2 regions of the Klebsiella scottii genome follow, and region 2 is predicted to be linked to the other one. Evidence: predicted binding sites of a transcription regulator. Region 2 holds the regulator's gene; the other holds the start of a gene.

Region 1 (6,746 bases), on a different contig from region 2:
ACGCGCTCTTTGTCGCCTTCACGCACGGAGAGCAGCGCGCGGCCATGTTTTTTCATCGTCGAGCTGCTGCCCAGCTGCGCCTTGGCGAAGGCTTCCGCAAAGGTGCGGCCGACGCCCATCACTTCCCCGGTAGAGCGCATTTCAGGCCCTAACAGCGGGTCAACGCCCGGGAACTTGTTGAACGGCAGCACCACTTCTTTTACCGAGTAATACGGCGGGATAATCTCTTTGGTCACGCCCTGCTGCGCCAGCGTTTGGCCGGCCATGACGCGTGCCGCCACTTTAGCCAGCGGAACGCCGGTGGCTTTGGAGACAAACGGTACGGTACGCGCGGCGCGCGGGTTCACTTCAATCAAATACACTTCGTTGTTTTTGACCGCGAACTGCACGTTCATCAACCCGCGTACCTGCAGCTCGAAGGCCAGCTTCTGCACCTGCTCGCGCATCACGTTCTGAATGTCCTGGCTCAGGGTGTAGGCTGGCAGAGAGCACGCGGAGTCGCCGGAGTGAACGCCGGCCTGCTCGATGTGCTCCATAATGCCGCCAATCAGCACCATCTCGCCGTCGCAGATAGCGTCAACGTCAACTTCTACCGCATCGTCAAGGAAACGGTCCAGCAGCACCGGCGCGTCGTTAGAGACGCTTACCGCGGTCTGGAAGTAGCGACGCAGGTCAACCTCGTCGTAGACGATTTCCATCGCCCGACCGCCGAGAACGTAGGACGGACGCACCACCAGCGGGTAGCCAATCTCTTTGGCCTTCTCAACGGCCATCTCAATCGCGGTCACGGTGGCGTTCGCCGGCTGTTTCAGCTTCAGACGGTCAACCGCCTGCTGGAAACGCTCGCGGTCTTCCGCACGGTCAATCGCGTCCGGGCTGGTGCCGATAACCGGCACGCCGGCCGCTTCCAGCGCGCGCGCCAGCTTCAGCGGAGTCTGGCCGCCGTACTGAACGATAACGCCCTTCGGCTTCTCGATACGCACGATTTCCAGCACGTCTTCGAGGGTGACCGGCTCAAAGTACAGGCGGTCGGAGGTGTCGTAGTCGGTGGACACGGTTTCCGGGTTACAGTTAACCATAATGGTTTCGTAACCATCTTCGCGCAGCGCCAGCGAGGCGTGCACGCAGCAGTAATCGAATTCGATACCCTGACCGATACGGTTCGGGCCGCCGCCAAGCACCATAATTTTATCGCGGTCAACCGACGGGTTCGCTTCACACTCGTCTTCATAGGTTGAGTACATGTAGGCGGTATCCGTTGCGAACTCCGCCGCGCAGGTATCCACGCGCTTGTAGACCGGGTGCAGGTTGTACTGGTCGCGCAGCTTGCGGATTTCCGCCTCGCGAACGCCCGCCAGCTTAGCCAGACGCGCGTCGGCAAAGCCTTTACGCTTAAGCATCCGCAGGAAGTCAGCGTCAAGGCCGTTGATGCCGGCCTCCTCCACTTTCTCTTCCAGGCGCACCAGCTCTTCAATCTGCACCAGGAACCAGCGATCGATGTTGGTCAGGTTGAAGACGCCGTCAACGGACAGGCCCGCGCGGAAGGCGTCGGCGATGTACCAGATACGCTCGGCGCCGGCGTCTTTCAGCTCGCGGCGAATTTTGGTCAGCGCTTCCGGGTCGTCGAGGCTCACTTTAGGGTCAAAGCCGGTTGCGCCCACTTCCAGGCCGCGCAGCGCTTTCTGCAGCGACTCCTGCTGGGTGCGGCCAATCGCCATCACTTCGCCGACCGATTTCATCTGCGTGGTCAGGCGGTCGTTAGCGCCGACGAACTTCTCGAAGTTGAAGCGCGGGATCTTGGTGACGACGTAGTCGATAGAGGGTTCGAACGATGCCGGGGTACGGCCGCCGGTAATGTCGTTCATCAGCTCATCAAGGGTGTAGCCCACCGCCAGCTTCGCCGCCACTTTGGCAATCGGGAAGCCGGTCGCTTTCGAAGCCAGCGCCGAAGAGCGTGATACGCGCGGGTTCATTTCGATAACAATCAGGCGACCGTCTTTCGGGTTCACCGAGAACTGGACGTTGGAACCGCCGGTTTCAACGCCGATTTCGCGCAGCACCGCCATCGAGGCGTTACGCATCACCTGGTACTCTTTATCGGTCAGGGTTTGCGCCGGGGCCACGGTGATGGAGTCACCGGTATGGATGCCCATCGCGTCGAAGTTTTCGATGGAGCAGACGATGATGCAGTTGTCGTTCTTATCGCGCACCACTTCCATCTCGTACTCTTTCCAGCCGATCAGCGATTCATCGATCAGCAGTTCGTTGGTCGGAGAGAGATCCAGGCCGCGGGTACAAATTTCTTCAAACTCTTCGCGGTTATAGGCGATACCGCCGCCGGTTCCGCCCATGGTGAAGGAGGGACGGATGATGCACGGATAGCCCACGTCAGCGGCAACCGCCAGCGCTTCTTCCATCGTGTGCGCGATACCGGAACGTGCGGTGTCGAGGCCAATTTTCTTCATCGCCACGTCGAAGCGACGACGGTCTTCCGCTTTATCAATCGCGTCGGCGGTGGCGCCAATCATGGTGACGCCAAACTCTTCCAGCACGCCCTGACGTTCCAGCTCCAGCGCGCAGTTCAGCGCCGTCTGGCCGCCCATGGTCGGCAGTACCGCATCCGGACGCTCTTTTTCGATGATTTTGCGTACCACTTCCCAGTGGATCGGCTCAATATAGGTGGCATCGGCCATTTCCGGGTCGGTCATGATGGTGGCTGGGTTAGAGTTCACCAGAATGACGCGGTAACCCTCTTCGCGCAGGGCTTTACAGGCCTGGGCGCCAGAGTAGTCAAATTCACAAGCCTGGCCGATAACGATCGGGCCAGCGCCAAGAATCAGGATGCTTTTTATATCTGTACGTTTTGGCATGGCTTTTTTCTCCTGATTATTTCGCGGACTGGCGGTACTGCTCAATTAACTCGATGAAATGGTCGAACAACGGCGCGGCATCGTGCGGGCCTGGGCTCGCCTCCGGGTGTCCCTGGAAGCTGAAGGCCGGCTTATCGGTGCGGTGAATGCCCTGCAGCGTACCGTCGAACAGGGACTTGTGGGTCACCCGCAGGTTAGCCGGCATGGAGGCTTCGTCTACTGCAAAACCGTGGTTCTGCGCGGTAATCATCACCACGTTGTTATCAATATCTTTAACCGGGTGGTTGCCGCCGTGGTGGCCGAACTTCATCTTAACGGTCTTCGCTCCGCTCGCCAGCGCCAGCAGCTGATGGCCGAGGCAGATGCCGAATACCGGAATATCGGTGGTGAGGAATTTCTCAATTGCCTCAATCGCATAGTCGCACGGCGCCGGGTCGCCTGGGCCGTTGGAGAGGAAGATGCCGTCTGGATTCAGTTTCAGAACCTCTTCTGCAGAGGTTTTTGCCGGCACGACCGTCAGGCGGCAGCCGCGATCCACCAGCATGCGCAGGATGTTGCGCTTAGCGCCGAAATCGTAGGCCACCACGTGGAACGGCAGCTCGCTTTCCGCCTTCGCTTCCGGCAGGTCGCCCTCCAGAGTCCAGCTCCCCTGCGTCCAGCTGTAGGTTTCTGAGGTGGTGACTTCCTTCGCCAGGTCCATCCCGTTGAGGCCTGGGAATGCTTTTGCCTTTTCCAGCGCCAGCTGCGCGTCGAGGCTATCGCCAACGATGATGCAGCCGTTCTGCGCGCCTTTTTCACGCAGCAGGCGGGTCAGCTTACGGGTATCGATATCGGCAATCGCCACGATGTTATGGCGCTTGAGGTAAGAAGAGAGGTCTTCGGTATTACGGAAGTTGCTGGCAATCAGCGGCAGGTCGCGAATAACCAGACCCTGAGCATGCACCTGGGAAGACTCTTCGTCGGCGGCGTTGGTGCCGACATTACCGATATGGGGATAAGTAAGGGTGACAATTTGGCGAGAATAGGAAGGATCAGTGAGGATTTCTTGATAACCGGTCATTGAAGTATTGAAAACGACTTCCCCAACCGCCGTGCCCGTTGCCCCGATGGCCCGACCGTGAAACTGGGTTCCGTCTTCCAGAACCAATAGCGCTGACTTAATCAAAACACCCTCCAGAGAATATTCACTCACTTTATTTGCATATTAATGCATTCGCGTAGCATGAATCAATGCAAATTTGCTTACCTATGGATTTCTGGCAAACGGCGGCATTCTGGAGAGATGTCGGGGAAAAGTCAACTTAAAGCGCATATTTTTAATATCATTTTACGCCACTGGCTCATTAGCGCTGCTTTAGCGGCTAAAAAGATCAACAAACTAGCCTTAGAAAACGCTTGCGCAGCGTCTGGATTGTAAAACATTGCCCATCAACATGAAAAAGTAGACCAGATGGTCAAAATTCACATAAAAGTAACAGTTAAAGGCAGGATAATCGCAGATTATAGCGATCTTAATCAAAAAGACAGAAAAATCCGTAAAAAATAAAAAGGGCAATAAAACATTGCCCTCTGCAATCAATTACTTATTGAATGCCATAACCACATCACGATGGGTAATAAACCTTATAAAGAGTTCAGTTCAAGGACGTCACGCATATCAAAGAGACCGCTTTTCTTGCCTTTCAGCCATAATGCCGAGCGAACCGCGCCGTTGGCAAAGGTCATCCGGCTTGATGCCTTATGGCTGATCTCAATACGTTCGCCAATATCGGCGAACATCGCCGTATGTTCGCCGACGATATCCCCCGCGCGCACCGTGGCAAAGCCGATCGTTCCCGGAACGCGTTCGCCGGTGTAGCCTTCACGACTGTAGACCGCGCAATCTTTCAGATCTTTGTTCAGCGCACCGGCAATCGCCTCGCCCATCGCCAGCGCGGTCCCCGACGGGGCATCCACTTTATGCCGATGGTGCGCTTCAATAATTTCAATATCAGTGTAGTCGCCCATCACCTTCGCCGCCTTTTCCAGCAGCTTGAGCAGTACGTTGACGCCGACGCTGAAATTGGCCGCAAAGACGATAGCAATCTCCTGCGCCGCATCGCGAATGGCCTGTTTCCCCGCGTCATCAAAACCGGTGGTGCCGATCACCATCCCTTTACCGTGCTCGCGGCAGAATGCGAGGTGGGTCAGCGTCCCTTCCGGGCGGGTGAAATCGATCAGCACATCAAAATCATCTTTGACCGCCGCCAGGCTGCTTTGCACCGTGACGCCCATGTTGCCTGCGCCCGCCAGTTCGCCGGCGTCGCTGCCGATCAGGGAGGAGCCATCGCGCTCCAGCGCCGCGCCAAGCGCCACGCCGTCCATCTGCTGTACCGCCTGAATTAACTGGCGTCCCATCCGGCCGCCCGCGCCCGCGATGGCCACGCGGATTTGTGCATCATGCATAGCTATTCTCTTTTGTTAACTTTACGTAAATTGTTTTCAGAGTAACCAGCCCATCGATGGGCCGCTACTCAAAAACGCCGATAATTAGAAATTTATGACAAACCGCGGTCGATATCAGTAAAAACTATATGTTTGTCATCGTACGAAGGAGAGATATCGTCGCGCTAAAGCGCCGCTTCGCCAGCAGATAGCGCGCGAAACACGCCGCTAACGGCCTGATATCGCTGACTCTTCCCGGCGAAATCCGCATGATTCACGGATGACCAGCGCCGGCGGCAGGATAATCCGTTTCGGCGGCTCATCATTACCCTGAATACGGCTATACAACAGCTCCCCCGCTTTACGGCCGATCTCTTTCGCCGCCACCGATACGGTGGTCAGCGCCGGCTGTACCAGCGCCGCTTCGGTAATATCATCGAAGCCCACCAGCGCGAAATCCCGCCCCGGTTCACGGCCCGTTTTGCGCAGCGCCTGCATCACCCCCAGCGCCACGATATCCTGATAGCAGACCGCCGCCGTAATCTCCGGATAGCGGGACAGCAGATCCTCCGCCACCTTCGCACCGTCAATCTGGCTGGCCTGCGCGGTAACAATCCACTGCGGATTGGGCGAGATCCCGCTTTCCAGCAGCGTGCTGGTAAAGCCGCCAATGCGCTGCGCCCGGGTGCCTGAACTCGGGCTACCGCCGATAAAGGCAATATTCTGGTGGCCCATTTTCAGCAAATGCCGCGTCGCCATCTGGGTGCCAAGGAAGTTGTCGGTGCCGACGAAATCAAAATCCGGATCGCTGAGCGGGCGAACCACCATAATGGCCGGAATATTGCGCCGTTTCAGGGCTTCAAAAAATGAGGTCGGCGTTGCCCGCGCGGCGCACAGCACCATGCCGCAGGCGTTATTACGCATCAGCGAATCGACAAATTTTTGCTGGCGTTCCCCCGACTCTTCGCTGTTAGCCAGAAACAGCAGCAGGTCGTGCCGCTCCATTTCATGGCTCAGGCCCGCCGTCATCTCGCCATAAAAGGGGTTAGTAATATCGTGCAGCAGCAGCCCGACCTGATTACTGCTGCGGTTGCGCAGATTGGCGGCGGTCTGGTTGTAGACATAACCCGCGTCATCCAGCGCCTTGAGTACCCTTTCGCGCGTGGCCTGTGAAATCCGCCCCCGGTTACGCAGCACCATCGAAACGGTCGCCGTCGATACCCCTGCTCTTTCCGCCACCTGCGCCAGCGTCACTGTCGTCATCACCCCTCCCGTTTATTCGCCACAGGTTAATCGAATAACCTGTATTTTGTATTTTTCCCTGTGACTGCCTTCACATTAAAGGCCATTTCGCCCCCTGACTTGTCGATTATGGCGGGTTAATCGCGTTAACCACACTGCCAAAACAAGGTTAATCGATTAATCTTCATTTAGCCAATATGGAGAGTGAAA
Region 2 (6,746 bases):
GAGCGGCAGCAATACGCAGCGTGTCTTTGATATGGCGGGGAAGCTGGTTTTCCAGCCCGGCGCGCAGCACCTTGTGGAAGAAAATATCCAGACGCTCGCAGTCCCACCAGCCGTCCATATAGCTTTCACCTAACCCCAGAGACCCTTCCTGTAGTACGCGCTTAAAAAAGAGGGGGTTTTTTATCCGTAGATCGGCGGGAGCGGGGCCATTAATTTCAATACCCGCACGACCGAGTAACTCAGCTGTAATTCGGTACCAGTCATCATTTGGTACACTTACTTCTTCTATACACGATGAACTCATAGCTTCTCCATCACGCCCAAGTGATCAGAACCTTAAAACAGCGTAGACGCTTTTTTTGGCATTGTGAGAAATCTCACGGAAAAATCCGTGAAGCTGCTATCCGACGTAGAACAGAGGAAGGGAGATAACCCTTGCCGAAAGGCCTTCCATGGTTAAACGGGAGGCATCCTGCCCCCGTTAATATCGATAAACTTTCTATTTATGTGATACGGGATCCAGTATAGGCCCCTATTTTAAGGCTTTCAATAAAAAGATATTAGCAGGCTAATTACTGGACCGTAACATCACTGAAACCCTTTTATGCGTGTGACGACTCGGTGCTCAGACGGGTTGTATGCAGCTGCATGACATACCCCAGCCCGGCCAGCGCGATGGAGGCCAGCATCACGCTGGTTGTGGTGAGCAGCGGGGTGGCAATCAGCGTCGACACCAGCAGGCTGGTCAGGAAGCACAGTCCGAGCTGCAGGGTATTCTGCAGCGCGGCGGCGCGACCCGTGGCCTGAGGGAATGGCCGCAGGGCCTGAGCGACGACAATCGGGTAAATCCCGCCGTTAACGATAGCCATCACGCAGAACGGTGCCATCAGCGCCACGATGGAGACATCCTGCTGCAGTCCCACCAGCCAGGTGGCGGCAACGCTGATAGCAAAAATGACCAGCAGCCACGGCAGCAGCTGCTGCCCCTGCCATTTCTGCAGCGCCGCCCGGCAGCCGTATCCGCCGATTAAAAAGGCGATAGTCTGCGGCACGTAGCTCAGGCCGATTGCGGTTGGCCCGTAGCCCATGTCATGCAGAATAAACGGCGAGCCGGTCAGCCAGGCGAAAAAGCTGGCGGAGCAGGCGGCGTAAATCAGCACGTTGCCGCTATATTCGCGTGAGCGCAGCAGCGCCAGGAAGGTCAGTTTTTTCTGCGTACCGCTCTCGGGCTTGCTCACCGGCTTGAGGCGTAACGCGGGCAGCATCAGCAGCAGGGCGATGACCAACAGGGTCGCGAAGATAGCCTGCCAGTCGAAATGGGCGAGCAGCCAGCTGCCGAGCAGCGGTGCCAGGGCCGGCGATAGACCTACCAGCGGCATAATGGTGGCGAAGATGCGGTTAGTACGTTGGGCTGGATAATAGTCGGTGACCATCGCCTGCCAGGTTACCGCCGCCGCGCAGACGCCGATGGCCTGCACAAATCGCAGCGCCAGCATCAGGGTCGCGTTCTGCACCCACAGCATGCCAAGGCAGCCGACGGCGAAGATCGCCAGGCCGCTGAGCAGCACCGGCTTGCGCCCGTAGCGATCGGAGACCGGGCCCCAGAACAGCTGACCAATGGCGAAACCGGCGAGAAACACGCTGAGGCTGGCGCTGACAGAAGCCGCCGAAGTGTTGAGATCCTGTTGGATCGCCGAAAACGCCGGCAGATACATATCGGTTGCCAGGAAGCCGAGCACGCTGAGGCCCGCCAGCCAAACCAAAAATCCTTTCCCAGGTTGTTGCATAAAGTTCTCTTTCTTCTGATGCAGGTAAGATGCCGCTGAGTGTAGGGAGTGCATTCTGGCTTGTGAAACGCTAATATTTGTTACATGCGTTCAAAAAATTTGCAGGCAGAATATGTGGTCCGAATACTCTCTTGAAGTGGTTGATGCGGTTGCGCGCAACGGCAGCTTCAGCGCGGCGGCTCAGGAGCTGCATCGTGTACCCTCGGCGGTCAGCTACACCGTGCGTCAGCTCGAAGAATGGCTGGCCGTTCCGCTCTTTGAGCGACGCCACCGGGACGTTGAGCTCACGCCGGCCGGCGTGTGGTTTTTACAGGAAGGGCGTTCTGTTATCAAAAAAATGCAGATCACCCGCCGTCAGTGCCAGCAGATCGCCAACGGCTGGCGCGGGCAGCTCTCGATCGCGGTTGACGATATCGTTAAGCCGGCGCGGATGCGGCAGATGATTGTCGATTTTTATCGTCACTTTCCGGACGTCGAGCTGATTGTCTTTCAGGAGGTGTTTAACGGCGTCTGGGATGCGCTGGCCGACGGCCGCGTGGAGCTGGCCATCGGCGCGACCCGCTCGATTCCGGTCGGCGGACGCTACGCCTTTCGTGATATGGGCATGCTGAGCTGGCACTGCGTGGTGGCCAGCCACCATCCGCTGGCGAAAATGAGCGGCCCGCTGAGCGATGACACGTTGCGCAACTGGCCGTCGCTGGTCAGGGAGGATACGTCGCGTTCGTTGCCCAAGCGCACGACGTGGCTGCTGGATAACCAGAAGAGAGTGGTGGTGCCGGACTGGGACGCCTCGGCCACCTGCCTGTCGGCCGGACTCTGCATCGGCATGGTGCCGTCGCACTTTGCCCGCCCGCGGATCGATAGCGGCGAGTGGACGGCGCTGGAGCTGGAAAATCCGTTCCCGGACGCCGCGTGCTGCCTGACCTGGCAGCAGAGCGATATCTCACCGGCTCTCTCCTGGCTGCTGGACTATCTTGGCGACAGCGAAACGTTAAATCGGGAGTGGCTGCGGGCGCCGGAATAGCCGGCGCCACGGCAGGATTAGCGGCGGTAGTCGACGAACGGGCCGTCGATCACCGAGCGACGCTCGACCAGTCGCGGGTGAACTTCGATAGACTGCGACTCTTCGCGCTTATTGACGATACGGTCCATCAGCATATTGAATGCGGCTTCGCCGAGTGAATCCTTCGGCTGATGGATGGTGGTCAGCGCCGGGCTGAAGTAGCGGGCGTTGCGCACGTTGTCATAGCCAATGAGCGAAATATCCTGCGGGACGCGCAGGCCCATTTCGTCGGCGGCGCAGATGGCTCCCATTGCCATGATATCGCCGCCGCAGAATATGGCGGTCGGGCGATGCGGCTGGCTGAGGATCTGCTGCATGGCGCGGTAGCCGGATTCCGGCTCGAAGTCGCCCTGAACAACCCAGCTTTCCGGGACGCTAATCTGCGCTTCTTCCATCGCTTTCATAAAACCGGCCAGGCGTCCGGCGCCGGTATTGCGCTCCAGCGGGCCCGGGATCACGCCGATTTCACGGTGGCCGCGCTCAACGAGGTAGCGACCGGCCATATAGCCGCCTTCAAAGGCGTTATCGATCACCGAATCGGTAAAATCAGCCTTGGACTCACCCCAGTCCATGACGACCATCGGGATGTTGCGGTACTCTTCCAGCATGGACAGCACCGACTGCGGATATTCGGAACACATCACCAGCAGGCCGTCGACGCGCTTTTGCGCCATCATCGACAGGTAGGCCTGCTGCTTTTCCGGATCGTTCCAGGCGTTGCCCAGAATCAAGGTGTAGCCCTTCTGGAAGCAGCTCTTCTCAACGGACTCGATAATCTCGGCGAAATAGGCCGCTTCGCTGCTGGTAGCCAGCAGACCGATCGATTTAGTGTGATTAACCTTCAGGCTGCGCGCCACCGCACTCGGAGAGTAGTGCAGCTCTTTGATGGCAGCCCATACCGCGTTGCGGGTCTCTTCAGCCACAAAACGGGTTTTGTTAATTACATGTGAAACTGTTGTAGTGGAAACGTTTGCGCGCTTCGCTACATCTTTAATTGTTGCCATTACTTCTCTCTCCAGACCTTGACCTGATCGTCTGATTATCGATACGGAAACGTTTGCCTATACACACCCTGAGCACAATGTTCAACATTGCATCACGTCGGGAAACGACACAGAACGACAGGAAGGGGTCAATGGCCGATACGCTTTCAAATTAGCGTGGGATTTTGTCCGATCTTGCGGCAAAGGGGAAGAGTAAAAATGTGCATCACCCTAAATCTCAGAAGATTTTTGTGCAATATTGTGCAAAAATGAGCAGGCTCACTTTTCTTGTGGGGATAATCAGGGGGAAAATTGATGGATACAGATTTAAAGTTTTCGCTGACCACGACGATTATTGTACTGGGTCTGATCGTGGCCGCAGGGCTGACCGCCGTACTGCACTAATTTTTTCGGGGGAGAGGCTCCTTTCCCCCCGTTCCCGCGCATTATTATCAAATTCGCAAAAATCTTTTGCCATTTCGTTTACTTTTGTTTTTCTGTGATTGATGTCATGCTTTTGACTTCTGATGAGATACCGTCGCTGAGGACGGTTTGCTGGAGTCATTGAATGAAAATCAACTTTCCCCTGTTAGCGCTGGCCGTTGGGGCGTTTGGTATCGGTACGACCGAATTTTCCCCGATGGGATTACTGCCGGTTATCGCTAAAGGCGTGGATGTGTCTATTCCCGCCGCGGGGATGCTGATCAGCGCCTATGCTATCGGCGTGATGGTCGGAGCACCGCTGATGACGCTGCTGCTGTCGCATCGCGCGCGCCGCAGTGCGCTGATTTTCCTGATGGCTATTTTCACCCTTGGCAACGTCCTCTCGTCAATGGCGCCGGATTACACCACGCTGCTGCTTTCGCGCATTATCACCAGCCTGAACCACGGCGCCTTCTTCGGCCTCGGCTCGGTGGTGGCCGCGAGCGTGGTCCCTAAACACAAGCAGGCCAGCGCGGTGGCAACTATGTTTATGGGGCTGACCATCGCCAACATTGGCGGCGTCCCGGCGGCGACCTGGCTGGGTGAAACCATCGGCTGGCGCATGTCCTTTCTTGCCACGGCGGGTCTTGGCCTGGTGGCGATGATCGGCCTGTGGTTCTCGTTGCCAAAAGGCAGCGCAGGGCAGCGGCCGAACGTGAAGGAGGAGCTGTCGGTTTTGATGCGGCCGCAGGTGCTCTCCGCGCTGCTGACCACCGTGCTCGGAGCCGGGGCGATGTTCACCCTCTATACCTATATTTCGCCGGTGCTGCATACCATTACCCACGCCTCGCCGCTGTTCGTCACCGCGATGCTGGTACTGATTGGCGTCGGCTTCTCTCTGGGCAATTATCTTGGCGGAAAATTTGCCGACCGCTCGGTTTCCGGCACGCTGAAGGGCTTTTTACTGCTGCTGATGGTTATCATGCTGGCGATCCCGCTGCTGGCGCAGTCGCAGATTGGCGCGGCCATCAGCATGGTGGTGTGGGGCGCGGCGACGTTTGCCGTGGTGCCGCCGCTGCAAATGCGCGTGATGCGCGTGGCTCACGAAGCGCCGGGGCTCTCTTCTTCGGTGAATATCGGAGCGTTTAACCTTGGGAATGCGCTCGGCGCGGCGGCCGGCGGGGCGGTGATTTCTTCTGGCCTGGGCTACGCATTTGTTCCGGTGATGGGCGCTATCATTGCCGGGGTGGCGCTGATGCTGGTGTTGTTCAGCGGTCGCTCGCGGCCGGAAGAGGCCTTAGCCAGCCGCTAATAATTACCGCAGAAGGGGAAACCCTTCTGCGGTAGAGTTTTATGCCGCCAGATTAGCCGCGACAAACTTCCAGTTTACCAGCGCCCAGAAGTGCTCCAGATAGTTTGGACGGGCGTTACGGTAGTCAATGTAATAAGCATGTTCCCAGACATCCACGGTCAGCAGCGGTGCGGCATTGCCGGTGAGCGGCGTACCGGCGTTGCTGGTGGAGACAATCGCCAGGCTGCCGTCGGCATTTTTGACCAGCCACGTCCAGCCAGCGCCGAAGTTTTTCACCGCAGCATCGGTGAATTGCGCTTTAAAATCAGCAAAGCTGCCGAAGGATTTGGCGATTGCTGCCGCCAGTTCGCCTTCCGGCTCACCGCCGGCATTCGGCGCGAGACAGTTCCAGTAGAAGGTGTGGTTCCAGACCTGGGCCGCGTTGTTAAAGACGCCGCCTTCGGAAGAACGAACGATCTCTTCTAAAGAGTGGCCTTCAAAAGCGGTGCCCTTGATCAGGTTGTTGAGGTTAGTGACGTAGGCCTGGTGATGCTTACCGTAATGGTATTCCAGGGTTTCAGCGGAAATGTGCGGCGCCAGGGCGTCTTTCGCATATGGTAATGCAGGTAATTCGAACGACATTGCTACTCTCCTTATTATATTAATGCGTGCAATAACCATGTAATGCACAGGGAGATAGTAGCAAATTAAAAGATGTGGCAAAAGAGAGAGTTAACCTGCCGCAGGCGCGGCAGGTGGTCGTCAGCGGATGGTTTTAGGCGTCATCACGCGGCGGGCGCCAACGTAGTGGCGAACCCAGTAATCTTCGCTTAACGAGGTAATCTGAATATCGCGTCCGGTACGCGGCGACTGAATAAATTTACCGTTACCGACGTACACGCCGACGTGATCCGCCGTGCCGCGGCCGCGGGTGCGGAAGAAGACCAGATCGCCGCTCTGCAGCTCACCGCGATCTACGGGGCGAGCATCGCGCAGGTGGTACATCTCGTTCGCCGTCCGCGGGATATGAATTTTCACCAGGTCTTTATAGGCGTAATAAACCAGCCCGCTGCAGTCAAAGCCGGTGCGCGGCGAGGTGCCGCCCCAGCGGTAGGGCTTGCCAATTTGGCCCATCAGCTTCGACATGGCGGTGCTCTGCGCTTTTTGCACCCGCACCTTATGCGCATCGGCCAGCGTCA

The links. The regulator PurR, encoded in region 2, represses purine synthesis genes. The targets are predictions, from matches to a motif close to CANGCAAACGTTTGCNTG.
Region 1: the regulator PurR is predicted to act here: its motif matches at 4,127-4,144, upstream of carA (glutamine-hydrolyzing carbamoyl-phosphate synthase small subunit).

What each region holds. Positions count from the first base shown of each region.
Region 1 covers NZ_JARXNI010000017.1:197,389-204,134, forward strand. Annotated here, with positions in the region: gene carB (carbamoyl-phosphate synthase large subunit) at 1-2,870, opposite strand, end outside; gene carA (glutamine-hydrolyzing carbamoyl-phosphate synthase small subunit) at 2,887-4,035, opposite strand; gene dapB (4-hydroxy-tetrahydrodipicolinate reductase) at 4,494-5,315, opposite strand; gene QFI97_RS01160 (LacI family DNA-binding transcriptional regulator) at 5,523-6,557, opposite strand.
Region 2 covers NZ_JARXNI010000020.1:1,299,949-1,306,694, forward strand. Annotated here, with positions in the region: gene cfa (cyclopropane fatty acyl phospholipid synthase) at 1-304, opposite strand, end outside; gene punC (purine nucleoside transporter PunC) at 603-1,787, opposite strand; gene punR (DNA-binding transcriptional activator PunR) at 1,900-2,811, shown strand; gene purR (HTH-type transcriptional repressor PurR) at 2,829-3,854, opposite strand; gene cydH (cytochrome bd-I oxidase subunit CydH) at 4,149-4,238, shown strand; gene QFI97_RS13815 (MFS transporter) at 4,402-5,568, shown strand; gene sodB (superoxide dismutase [Fe]) at 5,608-6,189, opposite strand; gene QFI97_RS13825 (C40 family peptidase) at 6,310-6,746, opposite strand, start outside.